DNA from 3 places in the Kribbella sp. NPDC005582 genome. Region 3 is predicted to be linked to each of the others. Evidence: riboswitches for the same ligand, from Rfam matches in the RefSeq annotation. Region 3 holds a riboswitch; each other region holds the start of a gene.
The links. A riboswitch is a leader RNA that binds a small molecule or an ion and turns the genes downstream of it on or off. The one in region 3 is predicted to bind thiamine pyrophosphate.

Region 1: linked by a shared signal. The riboswitch ahead of ABZS29_RS11255 (cytosine permease) and the one ahead of thiS (sulfur carrier protein ThiS) in region 3 are both predicted to bind thiamine pyrophosphate.
Region 2: linked by a shared signal. The riboswitch ahead of thiC (phosphomethylpyrimidine synthase ThiC) and the one ahead of thiS (sulfur carrier protein ThiS) in region 3 are both predicted to bind thiamine pyrophosphate.

Annotation. Positions count from the first base shown of each region.
Region 1 is NZ_JBEXCU010000001.1:2,272,342-2,277,572, reverse strand. It holds gene ABZS29_RS11260 (flavodoxin family protein) at 125-829, shown strand; gene ABZS29_RS11255 (cytosine permease) at 836-2,158, opposite strand; TPP riboswitch at 2,147-2,264, opposite strand; gene ABZS29_RS11250 (alpha/beta hydrolase) at 2,287-2,949, opposite strand; gene ABZS29_RS11245 (hypothetical protein) at 2,946-3,761, opposite strand; gene ABZS29_RS11240 (DUF3152 domain-containing protein) at 3,804-4,643, opposite strand; gene ABZS29_RS11235 (ATP-binding protein) at 4,698-5,231, opposite strand, start outside.
Region 2 is NZ_JBEXCU010000008.1:245,577-250,807, reverse strand. It holds gene ABZS29_RS35195 (inorganic phosphate transporter) at 50-1,156, shown strand; gene ABZS29_RS35190 (hypothetical protein) at 1,170-1,403, shown strand; gene ABZS29_RS35185 (hypothetical protein) at 1,400-1,924, opposite strand; gene ABZS29_RS35180 (lysophospholipid acyltransferase family protein) at 2,054-2,800, opposite strand; TPP riboswitch at 2,830-2,948, shown strand; gene thiC (phosphomethylpyrimidine synthase ThiC) at 2,949-4,562, shown strand; gene ABZS29_RS35170 (transposase) at 4,806-5,231, shown strand, end outside.
Region 3 is NZ_JBEXCU010000005.1:596,974-602,204, reverse strand. It holds gene ABZS29_RS29205 (hypothetical protein) at 1-519, shown strand, start outside; gene ABZS29_RS29200 (G5 domain-containing protein) at 647-1,255, shown strand; gene ABZS29_RS29195 (DUF5937 family protein) at 1,283-2,218, shown strand; TPP riboswitch at 2,222-2,337, shown strand; gene thiS (sulfur carrier protein ThiS) at 2,330-2,554, shown strand; gene ABZS29_RS29185 (thiazole synthase) at 2,556-3,341, shown strand; gene ABZS29_RS29180 (RidA family protein) at 3,342-3,731, shown strand; gene ABZS29_RS29175 (serine hydrolase) at 3,724-4,596, opposite strand; gene ABZS29_RS29170 (LysR family transcriptional regulator) at 4,593-5,231, opposite strand, start outside.

The sequences.
Region 1 (5,231 bases), on a different contig from region 3:
GTCAGTTGTCCAGTGGGTCCGGTGACATTACGGCCGACGAACCATCGGGGGCCGGGCCCTGTCCGATCGCTTCCCCCGGCCGCACTGTGGTCCCGACGGGATTTCCCCACTCCGAGGAGCAACCATGCCGACGTACGACGATCTGCACGCCCTGTTCGTGAACTGCACCCTGAAGCGGTCGCCGGCGGTGAGCAACACCGAAGGCCTGATCGAGGTGAGCGGTCAGATCATGCGTAAGCAGGGCGTGCAGGTCGACGTGATCCGGGCCGTCGACCACGACATTGCGACCGGTGTCTGGCCGGACATGACCGAGCACGGCTGGCCGACCGACGAGTGGCCGGCGCTGCAGGAACAGGTGATGGCGGCCGACATCCTGGTGATCGCCGGTCCGATCTGGCTCGGTGACAACAGCTCCGTCACCAAGCAGGTGATCGAGCGCCTGTACGCCAACTCCTCGATCCTCAACGAGCACGGGCAGTACGCGTACTACGGCCGGGTCGGCGGCTGCCTGATCACCGGCAACGAGGACGGGGTCAAGCACTGCGCGATGAACATCCTCTATTCGCTGCAGCACCTCGGGTACACCATCCCACCGCAGGCCGACGCCGGCTGGATCGGCGAGGCCGGCCCCGGCCCGTCGTACCTGGACGCCGGTTCGGGCGGCCCGGACAACGACTTCACCAACCGGAACACGACGTTCATGACCTGGAACCTGTTGCACCTGGCCCGGATGCTGAAGGATGCCGGCGGCATCCCTGCCCACGGCAACCAGCGCTCCGAGTGGGACGCCGGCTGCCGTTTCGACTTCGAGAACCCCGAATACCGCTGAGCTTGCTCAGGCAGCCTGGCGGCGACCGACCCGGCCGAGCAGCACCGCCGCGACCATCGACACGATGATGCTTGTGTACGTCGCGCCCAGCCAGCCTGGTACGGCGTGGCCGCCGAAGAGCTTGCCCTGGACATCGAGCCAGAACGGCGACCAGCCGGCGACCGTGCCGGGGTTGACGAGTTGGTACGCCACGAAGCCGATCAGCCAGGCGACCGCGGGCTGCCAGCGGAACTTCGCCGTACTGGAGACGTCCCACTTCATCTTGCTCACCAGGAAGAAGTCGGCAATGGCGACGGCGAAGAGCGGGATGAAGACCGAGCCGATCAGGTAGAGGAACTGGGTGTAGTTGCCCAGGTCAACCAAGAGGGCGAGGCCGGTGGCCAGGACGCCGATCGCGACCGAGATCCAGCGGCGGTCGACGTGGCCGATCAGGTTGTGCGCGGCCATCGTGGTCGAGTAGACGTTCGCGTAGGCCTCGTCGACCTCGTCCACCAGCAGCACGAACAGTGCGATCGCGCCGGCGGGCAACGTGACCAGAGCCGTGATCACGTCCTCGCTGTTGGTCTGCAGAGTCGCGACCGCGAAAACGCCCAAGGCGTAGTACAGGATCGCGGCCAGGCCGTAGCCGAGCGCGGAGCCGCCGAAGGCCGCCTTGTTGGTGCGGGAGTGCCGGGTGTAGTCGGCGGCCAGCGGCGCGAACGAAACAACGCCTGCGGCCGCGAGGTCGACGGCCGGCCAGAAGCCGTACACGCTGTCCTGCGGCAACGCGTGCACCGGCTTGCTCAGCACCTGCACAAATAGGTAGACCGAGGCAACCAACACCAGCCAGACCATGAACTTGCGCAGCACCTTCACGCTGCCCAGCGGGCGAACCGCCATCGTCGTCGCGATGATCCCGGCCAGTACGACGAACAGCCAGCGCCAGCGCTCACTCGTCACCGCGACCGCGGCCTGCGAGATCACGATGATCTCCATGGTCGCCCAGCCGATGTTCTGCGCGATGTTGAGCACGGTGGGGGCCATCGACCCGCGGCGACCGAAGATTCCGCGCAGCGCGGTCATCGCCGGCGCTCCGGTCTGCGAACCGAAGACCGCCGCGCCGCCGAGCACGAGCGCGCCGATCCCGCAGCCCACGACGACCGCGAGCAGCCCCTGCCACAACGATCCCGTGTACGCCGCGACCAGCGCGCCGGTGACCGGACCGAACAGCGAGATGCCGAAGTTGCCCCAGAGTGTGAACTGGTCCAGGAACCCCAGCGTCCGTGGCGCATCCGTGGTGAGAACCAGCGGTGCTTCTTCGTTGGCAGGGCGAATTGCAGTGTCAGTCATTGCGATCCCTACGCCGGCATTACCCGGTCAGGTTCAGGCGGTCGGCGACCCGGTGTCACGTCGCCCTCTCAGCCCGCATTCGGTGCGAGCTCCCGCAAAGGTTTTGCTACCGCGTCAACGATAACGCGTCAGTCGCCGGGCCGCGCGGCGGCTGCTCGCTGGATGAGCGCGGCCACCTCCGGGCCGTTGGTCAGCACCGGCATGTGCGAGCCCGTCTCCAGCGTCCGCGCCTCGCCGTGGGTGAGCTCCGCCAGCCGAAGGACCCAGTCGGCGGGCGACAGGTGGTCGTAGCGGCAGCGCACGATGATCACCGGCGCCTGGACCCGGGTGATCACCCCAGCCATGTCATGTCGCCGACAGGCCTCCGCGGCCCGGGCAATAGCGCGGAACGTTGTCCGCGCGTACTGCGGCGCCAGCACCGGTATCAGCCGCGGAGTCTCCGGCAAGGTCGACTCCAGCCACCGCATCGCCAGCGTGGGCCAGGTGACCGTACCCGCGTCACCGGTCGGAGCGATCAGGACCAGCGCGTGCACCAGTTCCGGGTGGGCGACCGCCAGTTCGACGACAATCTGTGCGCCGGCGGAGTGCCCGACCAACACCGAGCGCTCTCGGACCTTCTGCTCCAGCCGGGCAGCGAGCGCCCCCGGGTGCAGATCATCACGGTCGTCGGCAGGCTCGCCGTACCCGGGAAGTGTGACCACCTGGTACGGCAGCGAGAGGTGCTCGACCGTGGGGGCGTACGACTCCGGCCCGAGGCCGAGGCCCGGGACCAGGACTACCGGGGCGCTCACTCCCAGGGCGGGCGGCCCGGTGCCGCCCGGACTACCGTGTCGAGATCCGGCTTGAGCTCGCGGTAGCCGAGGAAGAAGCCGGCCGCCAGGATCAGCAGACCGAACCCACCCCAGGCGTACGCCGTCGGCAGCCGGTCCAGAGTGTCGTCGGCGGACCCCAGGCCGGTCGACAGCACCATGACTGCCCAGATCAGCAGCGGAATCAGCGAGACGCCGACCAGTCCGCCACCGATGAGCTCGTAGATGTCCGGCTGGCGTCCGAGCTTGCGCCGAGCCAACAGGTCGCGCGCCCAGAGCACCAGCGCGGCCAGACCGACCAGAACGATCAGCAGCTGCCCCAGTGCGTCGATCACGTCGGTGCGCAGCGGGTGGTTGAGCGGTGAGCCCGGAGCCTGGGTGATCTCCCGGATCGAGACCCGCTGGATCGTCACCGCCATCAGTCCGTAGACCGCCGCGATGATCGTCGCCAGCAGCACCACCTTGGCCGCGCGTGGATCACGGTCGGCGAAAGGCTCCTTACGCCCGTACGTCGGGAAGGCGGCCGGATGCGGGTCCACGGGAGCGCCGTACGGGTGGCCCGGCCGATAGCTCGGTGGCTGCGCCGGGTCGGTCGGCGGACCGCCGTACTGACCTGGCTGGGAGCCATAGGGCTGCGCGGGCGCATAGGGGGCGGGCGGCAGTGGCTGACCACCGCCGGCGTACGTGCCGGCGCCGTACGGCGTGGGTGGCGCGAAGTGCTGCTCTTCGCTGGGTTGCCCCTGCTCCGGGCGCTCCGGCTCCCGCCCGTACGTCGGGAAGTCCTGTGACGACATCGCTGCTCCCTCCCTCGGGACTCAGCTTCTCACGGGAGGTGGTCAGGTCGCTTTGATCGTCGGCCACGCGTTCGGCCGGCAACCACCGAGCCCCTTGGTCTGCTGCATCATCACCGGCGCCGGCGACTGCGCCTTCGTGCACGTCGAGTGCCCGTGCCCGAGCGCGTGCCCGACCTCGTGGTTCACCAGGTAGTTGCGGTACAACGCCACATCCCCGCCGTACGCCGGTACGGCGTACATCCAGCGCTTGGCGTTCAGCACGACCCGGTCCTCGACCCGGCAGGACACCTCACCGCCGGTGTCGAGCGGCAGACACAGCTTGTCGGTCAGCGTCGGCGTCGCCACGATGATGCGCAGATCCACGTCACCCGTGTCGGTCCGCTCGAAGCTCACCGGATGCACCGCCTGCCATCCGCGCGGATCGGTCAGCGTCTTGTGAATGCTCGCCGCCACCGCCGCCGCGTTCAACGACAGCCCCTGCTCGATCTCCACCCGGTACGTCAGCTTGTCCCGCACCCCGGTCGCCTTGTCCGACCCCGGCACGACACTCAGCTTCCCGCTCGACACCGTCACATTCGGCTTCGCGCCCTTCGGCTGCCGAGTCAACGTAGGTGCCGGCCGCAACGGAGTCGTCAGATGCGTCGAAGGCGTCGGCACCACCACCGGAGTAGGCACCACGGGCTGCGCCACCGGAGTCTCTGCTCCCGCAACAACCTCAGCAGCCAAACTCCGCCGCCCGGTCACATCCGGATGCACCACCATCACAGTCCCCAGCACCGCCAGCGCCGTCACCGAGAACCACTGCACCCGATGCGACTTCTTCCGACTGTGCCGCCCACGCACGGACACCCCAGCACGCTGGCCAGTCCGTCCCGTGGTCATGCCGATTCACCCTACAGACTCCCGCGCCCACCTCAAAAGGCCCGCCTCAGCGTTTCAGGCAGTGCGGGTGCGGAGGAATTTGCCGAAGTGGGGGACGGTGAAGGCTACGGTGCCGCGTTCGGCGGAGAAGACGAGGCCTTTTTTGATGAGACCGTCTCGGGCTGGGGAGAGGGATTGGGGTTTGCGGTTGAGGGTGGTGGCTACTTCGGCGGTGGGCACGGAGCCGTCGTCGGCGGCTATGCCTAGTTCGGCCATCGCGCGCATGTACTCGCGTTCGGCGGGGGTGGCGCGTTCGTAGCGGGAGCCGAAGAAGCCGACGGTGAGTTCGGCGGAGGCTTCGGGGGCGGCTACGGCGACGTCTTTGATGGTGATGGGTGAGGTGGGGGCGTGGTCCCAGGTGGCGTGGGCGAAGGCTTGGACGAAGTACGGGTAGCCGTCGGTCTGGGCGTAGAGCTCGTCGAGGGCCTCGGCGTCGTACTGCACGCCTTCGCTCTCGGCGGGGATCATCAGCGCGCGGTCGCAGGCTTCGCGCGCGAGGCGGTCGACCCGCACGTACCGGAAGAGGCGCTCGGAGTACGACTTGCTGGC
Region 2 (5,231 bases), on a different contig from region 3:
CTACGGTCGGACGAGTCTCACAACTCGTCCGCCGAGGGATGTGATCGGGATGGATCTGTCGTTTCTCGTGGTCGTGGTGATCGTCACCGCACTGGTGTTCGACTTCACCAACGGCTTCCACGACACCGCCAACGCGATGGCGACATCGATCGCCACCGGTGCGCTCAGACCCAAGGTCGCGGTCGGGTTGTCCGCCGTACTGAATCTGGTGGGGGCGTTCGTCTCCACCGAGGTCGCCAAGACGATCTCCAGCGGACTCGTCGACGACACGTTGGTCACCGTGCCGATCATCTTCGGCGGTCTGGTCGGCGCCATCCTGTGGAACCTGCTCACCTGGTACCTCGGGCTGCCGAGCTCGTCGTCGCACGCGCTCTTCGGAGGTCTGATCGGGGCGACCTGGATCGCCGCCGGCAGCGGCGCGGTCAACTTCGGTACGGTGGTGCAGAAGATCGTCGTCCCGGCGGTCGCCGCGCCGATCGTCGCCGGCGTAGTCGCCCTGCTGGGGACCTATCTGGCGTACAAGATCACCGCGCGGGCCCGCAAGCGCAGTGTGGACGACGGGTTCCGGGCCGGTCAGATCGCCTCCGCCTCGCTGGTCTCGCTGGCGCACGGCACCGGTGACGCACAGAAGACGATGGGCATCATCACGCTCGTCCTGATCACCTCCGGCAGCCTGGCGCAGGGCTCGCGGCCGCCGCTGTGGGTGATCTTCGCCGCCGGTCTGGCGATTGCGCTCGGCACCTATCTCGGCGGCTGGCGCATCATTCGCACGATGGGCAAGGGCTTGACCGAGATCGAGTCGCCGCAGGGCTTCGCCGCCGAGACCAGTTCGACCGCTGTGCTGCTGGCCTCCTCTCACCTGGGCTTCCCGCTCTCAACCACGCAGGTCTGCTCCGGCAGCATCTTGGGCGCCGGTCTGGGCAAGCGGCTGGCCGAGGTGCGCTGGACGGTGGCCGGACGGATGGCCCTGGCGTGGCTGTTCACCCTGCCGGCTGCTGCGGTGGTCGGCGCGCTCTCCGGCCGCGTGGCCAACTCCGGCAATCTCGGGGTCGCGATCATCGCCGTACTGGCTGTGGTGGTCGGTGGCGGCATCTACGCGGCCTCCAGGCGCAAGCCGGTCACTCCGCACAACGTCAACGAATACGCGACGGTCTGAGAGGAGTACGGCGATGCACATCAACTGGACCGGCCTCGGTGAGGTCGCACTGGTCAGTCTGCTCTTCGGAGTCGGGCTGGCTGTCGTCTTCGCCTTCGGTGTGACTGCCATGGCCCGCAGAGCGGCGGCTATCGACGAGAAGCGGCCTGCACCGATGGTCGACACCGCAGTCGCGTCACTGTGCTTCGCAGCATGCCTAGCTGCGGTGCTGTTCGGGCTCTACCTGATCATTCCGCAGTTCCATTAGCGGTTCCAGCGGCGGACTGCCTTGGCCACGTCCTTGGTGCGTACGGCGTCCAGGTTCCGCTCCCAGGCGGTGAAGAGGCGGTCGCCGAGGGCGGCTGCGTCCAGACCGGCTTGGGGGCGGACGGCAACGGCCCAGGTGGCCGCGGCCGCGTGGCCCTGCTGGTGGAGCAGGTGGTTGACGGTCGCTTCGATGCGGTGCCGGTTCTCACCGGTCAGGCCGTACGCCGCCCAGTCCTGCAGGATGCCGGCGTCGTCGGCCGTCATCTGCGCCAGGTAGGTGAGCGGACCACGCCAGTAGCCCCGGTGCCCGATGCTGTCCAGGCTCTCGAGTGGGAACCAGCCGTTCGCGCACCGCCGGCCGTTGACCGCGGCCTCGACCTCACGCGCTCGCTCGCGGTCCAGGTCCCGGGTGGACCAGTCGATGAAGTACGCCCCGGCATCCGGGATGTGCTCCGCGACATGCGGCGCGATCTGCAGCGTCCCGGGTTCGAACAGGCGCAGTTCTTCCGGTGAATCGAACAAAAACCTTCCCCCGCCCAGCACAAGGCAAGCAGCACAGAAATCCCCCAGATTCCTGCCTTGTCAATGACAAGTGCCCTTCGTACCCTCAGATGCCGTCGAGGGTCAAGGCCTTGTCCGACCTCCGTCGGGCTAGCGGCGGCGCTCGGCCCGGCGGGCCAGCTCCTCGCGGTCGAGCCGGTCGGCCTCCGCCGGCGTCGGCGCGGAGCCGCCGTACGAGGCGGGCAGCCACCAGGCGCCGGGCGGCTGCTCCGGGTATGCGCGGATCGTCTCGTCGAGCATCTCGGCCATCGTCGAGCGCAGGACGGCGGTGGCCTCGACCGGGTCGTCGTCCGGCGTCACGGTCATCGGCGTACCGACCGTGATCGCGATCGTGCGGTGCCGGGTGAAGTCCTTCGGGTGGTCCTTGGTGAACATCCGCTGGGTGCCCCACAGGATCATCGGAATCAGCGGTACGCCGGCCTCCGCGGCCATCCGGACCGTGCCGGACTTGAACTCCTTGAGCTCGAACGACCGGCTGATCGTCGCTTCCGGAAAGACGCCGACCACCTCACCGGCGCGCAGGTGCCGCAGCGCGTGCTCGTACGACGCCGCGCCCGCGTCGCGATCGACCGGGATGTGGTGCATCCCACGCATCAGCGGCCCGGACCAGCGGTTGCGGAACAGCACCTCCTTGGCCATGAACCGGACCAGCCGCTTGCTCGGCACCGCGCCGTACCCGCCGAGGATGAAGTCGACGTAGCTGATGTGGTTCAGCGCGATCACCGCGCCGCCGGTCCGCGGGATGTTCTCGGTGCCGGCGAGCTGGAACTTCAGGTCCAGCACCTTGAAGGCAGTCTTGGCAACGCCGACGACAGGCGGATAGACAAAGTCGCGCATCCCGGAATGCTACTAAGCTGCCGGTGATAACTGGAGATCGCGGGAGCTCGCACCGTAGTGGGCTGAGAGGGCGGCTGGAGAATCCGGCGCCGCCGACCGCCGAACCTGTCCGGGTAATTCCGGCGTAGGGAGCACACAAGTGACAACTATCGGCACCGTACGACCGACTGTCACCACCGGCCCGATCTCGGGCTCCGAGAAGATCTATCGCGGCGAACTGGGCGTTCCGGCGCGCCGCGTCCATCTCACCAACGGCGAGCACTTCGACCTGTACGACACGTCCGGGCCGTACACGGACGCGACGGCGCAGATCGACGTACAGGCCGGTCTGCCCGCGCTCCGGCGCGAGTGGATCGCCGGGCGGGAGAACCTGACCCAGCTCGCGCACGCGCGCGCCGGCACCATCACCGAGGAGATGCGGTATGTCGCGCTCCGGGAGAACATGGATCCGGAGTTCGTCCGGTCCGAGGTGGCGCGCGGCCGAGCCGTGATCCCGGTCAACCGCCGGCACCCGGAGAGCGAGCCGACCATCATCGGCAAGAAGTTCCTGGTGAAGGTGAACGCGAACATCGGCAACTCCGCCGTCAGCAGTTCCATCGAGGACGAGGTCGAGAAGCTCGTCTGGGCGACCCGCTGGGGCGCCGACACCGTGATGGACCTGTCGACCGGCAAGAACATCCACGAGACCCGGGAGTGGATCCTGCGGAACTCGCCGGTGCCGATCGGGACCGTGCCGCTCTACCAGGCGCTCGAGAAGGTGAAGGGCGATCCGGCCGCGCTGAACTGGGAGGTCTACCGGGAGACGGTGATCGAGCAGTGCGAGCAGGGCGTCGACTACATGACCGTGCACGCCGGCGTACTGCTGCGCTACGTGCCGCTGACCGCGCGGCGGATCACCGGCATCGTCTCGCGCGGCGGCTCGATCATGGCGGCCTGGTGTCTCGCGCATCACCAGGAGTCTTTCCTGTACACGCATTTCGCGGAGCTCTGCGAGATCCTGCGTGAGTACGACGTGACGTTCTCGCTCGGCGACGGACTCCGGCCGGGGTGTATCGCGGATGCGAACGACGAGGCGCAGTTCGCCGAGTTGCGGACACTGGGGGAGCTCACCAAGATCGCCTGGGAGCACGACGTACAGGTGATGATCGAGGGCCCCGGGCACGTGCCGATGAACAAGATCGCCGAGAACGTGCGGCTCGAGGAAGAGCTCTGCGGCGAAGCGCCGTTCTACACCTTGGGGCCGTTGGCAACCGATGTGGCGCCGGCGTACGACCACATCACCAGCGCGATCGGCGCGGCGCAGATCGGCTGGCTCGGTACGGCGATGCTCTGCTACGTCACGCCGAAGGAGCACCTCGGGCTGCCGGATCGCGATGACGTCAAGACCGGGGTGATCACCTACAAGATCGCTGCCCATGCCGCCGATCTGGCCAAGGGACACCCGGGAGCGCAGGCCTGGGACGACGCGTTGTCCACGGCAAGGTTCGAGTTCCGCTGGGAGGATCAGTTCAACCTCTCGCTGGACCCGGACACCGCGCGGTCGTACCACGACGAGACGTTGCCGGCCGAGCCGGCCAAGACCGCGCACTTCTGCTCGATGTGCGGGCCGAAGTTCTGCTCGATGCGAATCACCGCCGACATTCGCGCGTACGCCGAGGAGCACGGACTGACGTCGACCGAGGCGATCGAGGCCGGCTTCAACGAAATGTCCGAGACCTTCAAGGCAGGAGACGGCAAGCTCTACCTGCCGCTCGCCGACTGATCTGAACGCTCCCGGCGGGCTTCCCGCCCGCCGGGAGCCGTGAACCGGTTTGGCAACTTCACGCGGAGTGAAATTCGCGAAGGTGTCGAGATGCCGAAGTGGCCGGATTGAGCGGAGAATTGGGAATCAGCTGTCCTGCGGGGTGATCACCGAGAGTGATGGGGTGAACCGATTCAGGTTTTTGCCTTCACTCAGCGTGAATAAGACTGTAGCCTTAACTCCGTTGGAAGGAGGTGCGAGACAGTGGTCTTCGTTCTCACGGTAGATCAGCGAGGCAGCCGAGTCAGCGGCGATCTCGTACCCGAGCTACTCACCGATCTGAACCGCAGGCCCCGGCGTACCGGGCTGCTCCGCAAGTTCGAGCGGACCGCCGGCGACGAGGTGCAGGGAGTGCTTTCGGAGGCCAGGGCAACCATCGACCTGATCGTCGAGCTGCTCCGCCTGGACGCCTGGTACGTCGGGCTCGGGATCGGCGAGGTGGCCGAGCCGCTGCCGCGCAGTACCCGGGCCGGGAACGGTGACGCGTTCGTCTACGCCCGCGAGGCGGTGACGAAGGCGAAGTCGAGTCCGCATCACGTCAACGTGTGCGGACCGGACGACCGGCTCGCCGAGCAGGTGGAAACGGTGCTGTGGCTCATGGCCTCGGTGCTGCGCCGCCGGAGCGAGCGG
Region 3 (5,231 bases):
TATGAGGGGCTGGCTCGGGGGGCTGGGGATCTGGCGACGGATGCGCGGGCGTTCGCGGCGGCGGTGAAGGCGCAGAATCCGTTGACGACGGTGGTTGCTGTGGTGGGGATTGCGGCGGGGGTGCTGGGGTTTTTCGGGTTGTGGTCGTTTCAGGCGTTGCGGAAGGCGCTGACGCCGGCTGCGGAGGCGGCTGAGGTGGGGATGGCGCAGACCACGGCGGCGTTGATCGGGGTGGTGACGGTTGCGTCGGGTGGGGTGATTGTGGCGGTGGTGCGGGCTGCGGTGGAGGCTGCGCGGGCTGCTGTGGAGGCGCTGGAGAGTTTCAGTGCGCGGTCGCATCCTTCGGCGGTGTTGTTGCGGGAGGTCCGGCCGGCGGAGGAGCGGTTGTTCGCGGTGTTTCGCCAGCGGGTGCCGGAGCCGCCGATCAGTGCGGGGCCGTTGATCGCGCTCGGGAGTGTCGGGCTGGTGGTCGGGGTCGTGTTCGCGGCGCTGGCGGGGGTCGGCGCGGCGGCGACCTGAGAAGTACGGCGTTCAGGTCTGGTCCAGCGATCGATCGGGGTGTTATGTAGTTGTCTTCGCCTGGGTGGTCCAGGCGCTGACAATCCTGCCGCGGGGGGAACCGGCGGCGGGTTTGGGGGGAACTGTGGTGTGTGTTCGTGCTGCGTTGCTGGTTGTCGCCGTGCTCGGCTTCGGAGTCGGGTGCGGTACGGCGGAATCCACCGAACCGGCCGCCGTCGCCGGTGGGCGGATAATCACGAAGACGGTGACGGCGCCAGCCGAGACGCCGACTCCGACCGCCGAAGCGCCGGCTACGCCGAAGGCCGTCGTACCGAAGCCGGCGGCGGTGACGAAGCGGGTCGTCGAGTACGGCGTGATTCCGTTCAAGAAGAAGACGGTCACCGACAGCGAGCTGCCGAAGGGTGAGCGGTCGGTGCGGACGCCGGGGGTGAACGGCACGCGGAAGCTGACCTACGAGGTCACGTACGTCGGCGGCAAGCAGACCGCAAAGAAGCTCGTGAAGCAGGAGGTCGCCAAGCCGCCGCGGTCGCAGGTGACCGTCGTGGGGACCAAGGTCGAGGAGGAGTCGAGTTCGGGATGCGACCCGAACTACAGCGGCTGCGTGCCGATCGCGAGTGACGTCGACTGTTCGGGCGGCAGCGGCAACGGACCCGAGTACGTCGCCGGCCCGGTCAATGTCATCGGATCCGACATCTACCGCCTCGACGCCGACAACGACGGGATCGGCTGCGAGTAGACACGACCAGCGCGGTGTAATGAGGCCGTGCTGACCTACGAACTGACGTCCAGGGATCTGGAGGAAGTCCGGTTCGCCCTATCGCCCGCGGCGGAGACTGTCTTGTCGTTGCGGGCGTTGCGCGATCCGGGCCGCTTCCCGCTGCAACTGCCCTGGGTCCGCGCGGTGCAGCCGCTGCTCGAGGACCTCGACTGGAGCGTGCTCAGCCACCTCGTCAACGACACGATGGGCAGCCCTGACTTCCTCACGCCGCGACCGACCTCGCCGCTCACGCAGTTCGCCGACGAGCTGGAGCTCATAGCCGCCGTCGATCAACACACGTTCATCAGACAACTGACGGCAGTCAACGGCGAGGTCCCAACTGGCCTCACGCCGAAACGAGTCACCACAGCACTCGCCGACTACTGGCAGACGGTCATGGCGCCGTACTGGAATCGCATGCGGACGATCCTCACGGCCGACATCACGTACCGCGGTCATGTCCTCACCCAGCAGGGCACCGGCGCGATGCTCAACGAGCTGGGACCCGCGATCTCTTACAGCCAAGGCCTGTTGAAGGTCGACAAGGTGAGCGCGGTCAGTCGCGTGGAGAAGGTCGACGGCCGCGGCCTCGTCCTGCAGCCGACCTTGTTCGGCCCGCATGCGGTGATCCCGTACGACCCCGGCGCCGACCCAATCCTCGGCTACCCGCCCCGCGGTCAGGCCAACCTGTGGACGGTCATCGCACCGCCCACCCCGCAAGACCTCGCCCAACTCATCGGTACGGCGCGCGCCCGCATCCTGCAGCTTCTCACCCATCCGCGCACCACCACCGATGTGGCCGCGGAGCTCCAGGTCACGCCGTCCGCAGTCAGTCAGCACCTGCAACTGCTTCGCCGTACCGGTCTGGTGGAGCCACAGCGAGCCGGCAAGCAGGTGCTCTACAGCCCGACTGAGTTGGCCTCTTTGCTGACAGGGAACTAAAGTCGAAGACACCGCGGGAGCTCGCACCGGAGTGGGCTGAGAGGGCGACAGAGCAGGCGTCGCCGACCGCTGAACCTGAATCGGGTAATTCCGGCGTAGGGAGGACAACGCATGTACGACGAGTCAGCAGACGAGCACGCCGTGTGGGTCAACGGTACGGCGACCAGTAGCGCACCAGGCATGTCTGTCGCGGAGCTGGTTCGGGTGATGTCGGATCGGCAGACCGGGATCGCGGTCGCGGTGAACCAGAGCGTGCTGACCCGGGACGAGTGGGCCGGCACGATTCTGACGGCAGGTGACCGGGTCGAGATCGTCGGCGCGGTCCAGGGAGGCTGAGATGGACGACCCCTTCGAGCTGGGCGGGCGCACGTACTCGTCGCGACTCATCATGGGCACCGGCGGTTCGGCCAACCTGGAAGTGATGGAGGAGGCGTTGGTTGCCTCCGGCACCCAGTTGACCACGGTCGCGATGCGGCGGCTGGGGACCGGGCACGAGGGCTCGGTGCTCGACGTACTGAAGCGGCACGGCATCGAGATCCTGCCGAACACTGCCGGTTGTCACACCGCAGCCGAGGCCGTGCTGACCGCGCGGTTGGCGCGCGAGGCCTTGGGGACCGACCTGATCAAGGTCGAGGTGGTTGCCGACGACCACTTGTTGCTGCCCGACCCGTTCGAGTTGCTGGACGCCGTCGAGACGCTGGTCGCCGATGGCTTCACCGTGCTGCCCTACACGAACGACGACCCGATCCTGGCCCGCCGCCTCGAGCAGGCAGGGTGCGCGGCCGTGATGCCGTTGGCCGCGCCGATCGGATCGGCACTCGGCATTCGCAACCCACACAACATCGCGCTGATCGCCGAGGCGGCGAACGTGCCGGTCATCGTCGATGCCGGCATCGGTACGGCGAGCGATGCCGCACTGGCGATGGAGCTGGGCTGCGCCGCGGTGATGCTGGCAACGCCGGTCACGCGTGCGGAGAAGCCGGCCCTGATGGCGGCCGCGATGCGCGACGCGGTGAGCGCCGGCCGCAATGCCCGCCTGGCCGGTCGAGTCCCCCGCCGCTGGCACTCAGCCCTGGCCTCGTCCCCTACAACCGGTCTGCCGACCTCAACCTCTGGAGATTGAGTGAGTAACTTGGAGTATCCGCAGTCAGAAGGTGTTGCTCCGGGCAACGGTTACAGCCACGTGGTGACTAGCGCGGGACAATGGGTCGCGATCGCTGGTCAGGTGGCACTCGATGCTGATGGCAAGCTTGTCGGCGAGGGTGACTTCGAGGCCCAGACGCGGCAGGTGTTCGCGAATCTGGACGCGGCGTTGAAGGCGGCCGGGGCTACTTGGGCGGATGTTGTGAAGCTGGGTTGCTTCCTGACCGATATGGCCGGGCTGCCGGCGCTGCGTACGGTTCGCGACGAGTACATCGACACGACGAAGCCGCCTGCGAGCACCGCCGTACAGGTGGTGGGGTTGTTCCGGCCGGAGGCGTTGATCGAGGTCGAGGCGTACGCCGTTATCTGAGGAGATTGACCGCCAACTGCGCGGCGAGGCCGATCGTGGCGTCGACGCGCGGTTGGCGGGAGTCGGCGCGGGCGGCGAGGGTGAAGACGGCGACCGCGTAGGCGTCGCCGGCAGGAAGCGTGACGACGCCTACTTCGTGCCGGAGCGCGCCGAAGGTGCCGGTCTTGCCGGCGACCTTGATGCTGTCATGTGGGAAGCCGGAGGCTAGGCGGTGCTGGAAGGTCTGCCGGTGCATGGTCGCCTTCACGAAGTCTGTTTGGGCCACGGAGAGCAGGTCGCCGGACCAGAGCCGGCGGAGTAGCAGCGTCATGTCCGAAGGCGTGGTCGCGGAGGCGTTGGCCGCTTCGTAGACGCCGGCTGGCGTGGTGCGGTTGTTGTCGGCGAGTGCGGCTAGGGCGGCGTCCGGATCGTCCAGCCCGGTACGGCGTTGTAGGTCGTGCAGGTGGGCCGCGGTCCCCCGGCGTACCCAGGTTTGTTGCAGGTCGAAGGAACGGAGCAGCTCGGCGAGGCGGTCGAGACCGACGACGTCGAGCAGCGCGTCGGCGGCGGCGTTGTCCGAGACGGTCATCATCGAGACCGCGAGGTCGCGGAGGGACATCGTCACTGGGTCGGCCAGGAGGGACAGGCCTGTCGGGCCGGGGGTGCGGGTCGCCGGGTCGAGGGTGAGCCGCTGGCGCGGGTCGAGTTCGCCGTCGTCGATCAGGCGGCAGAACCCAACCAGCAAGGGAAGTTTGTACACCGAAGCCATCGGTACGACGGTGTCCGCGTCGAGGTCGACCGTCGAGTCCGGTGCGTCGAGCGCGACCGCATGCAGCCAGCCGCGTACGCCGGCGTCCTCGAAGACCGCGCGGATCCGGGCGTTCAAGGCGTCACCAGCGCGTCGGTCAGCTGCGCGATCGTCTCGACCGGCTCGGCGAACGGCGTACGCGAGTGGGACCACACCAAGCGGATTCGCGTCGGCAGTGGATCGCCGGTCAGGCGGTGTCGGTCGACGCCTGGTGCCGCCAGTGTCGGGTCGGCGGTCATCAGGATCGCCTGCCCGGCCGCCACCATCGCGAGCCCGGCTCGCTCGTCCGTCACCACCACCGTCCCACCGTCCGGCCGATGCAACGCGAGCGTGTCGAGGAACAGATCACGAGCCGCCGGGGCCTCCGCCCGAGGCCGAACCGCCACCGGCAAGCCGCGCAAAAGCTTGAGCTCCACGGAAGGATCAGCCGCCCGGGCACCCCTGAGGTGAGGGGAGGCCGCGGTGAGTGGATCTGCGGGGAGCTGGGGAGCAGCCTGGCCGCGCCGCCCGGACGGGGATGTCGGCGCGGCCTTGCCCAATAGTCCGGACGGGGCGAGCGCCCAGGTTGGAAGGAGTTGGACTGGGCCCGCCTCCAGTCCGTCCAGGACGGTCGGGTGGAGGACGGCGGCCAGCGTCAGGCGCCCCGAGGAGACCTGGCTGACCAGGGCGCTGGTCGGCGCGGAGACGACTGTCACGCGGCTGCCGGGCACGGC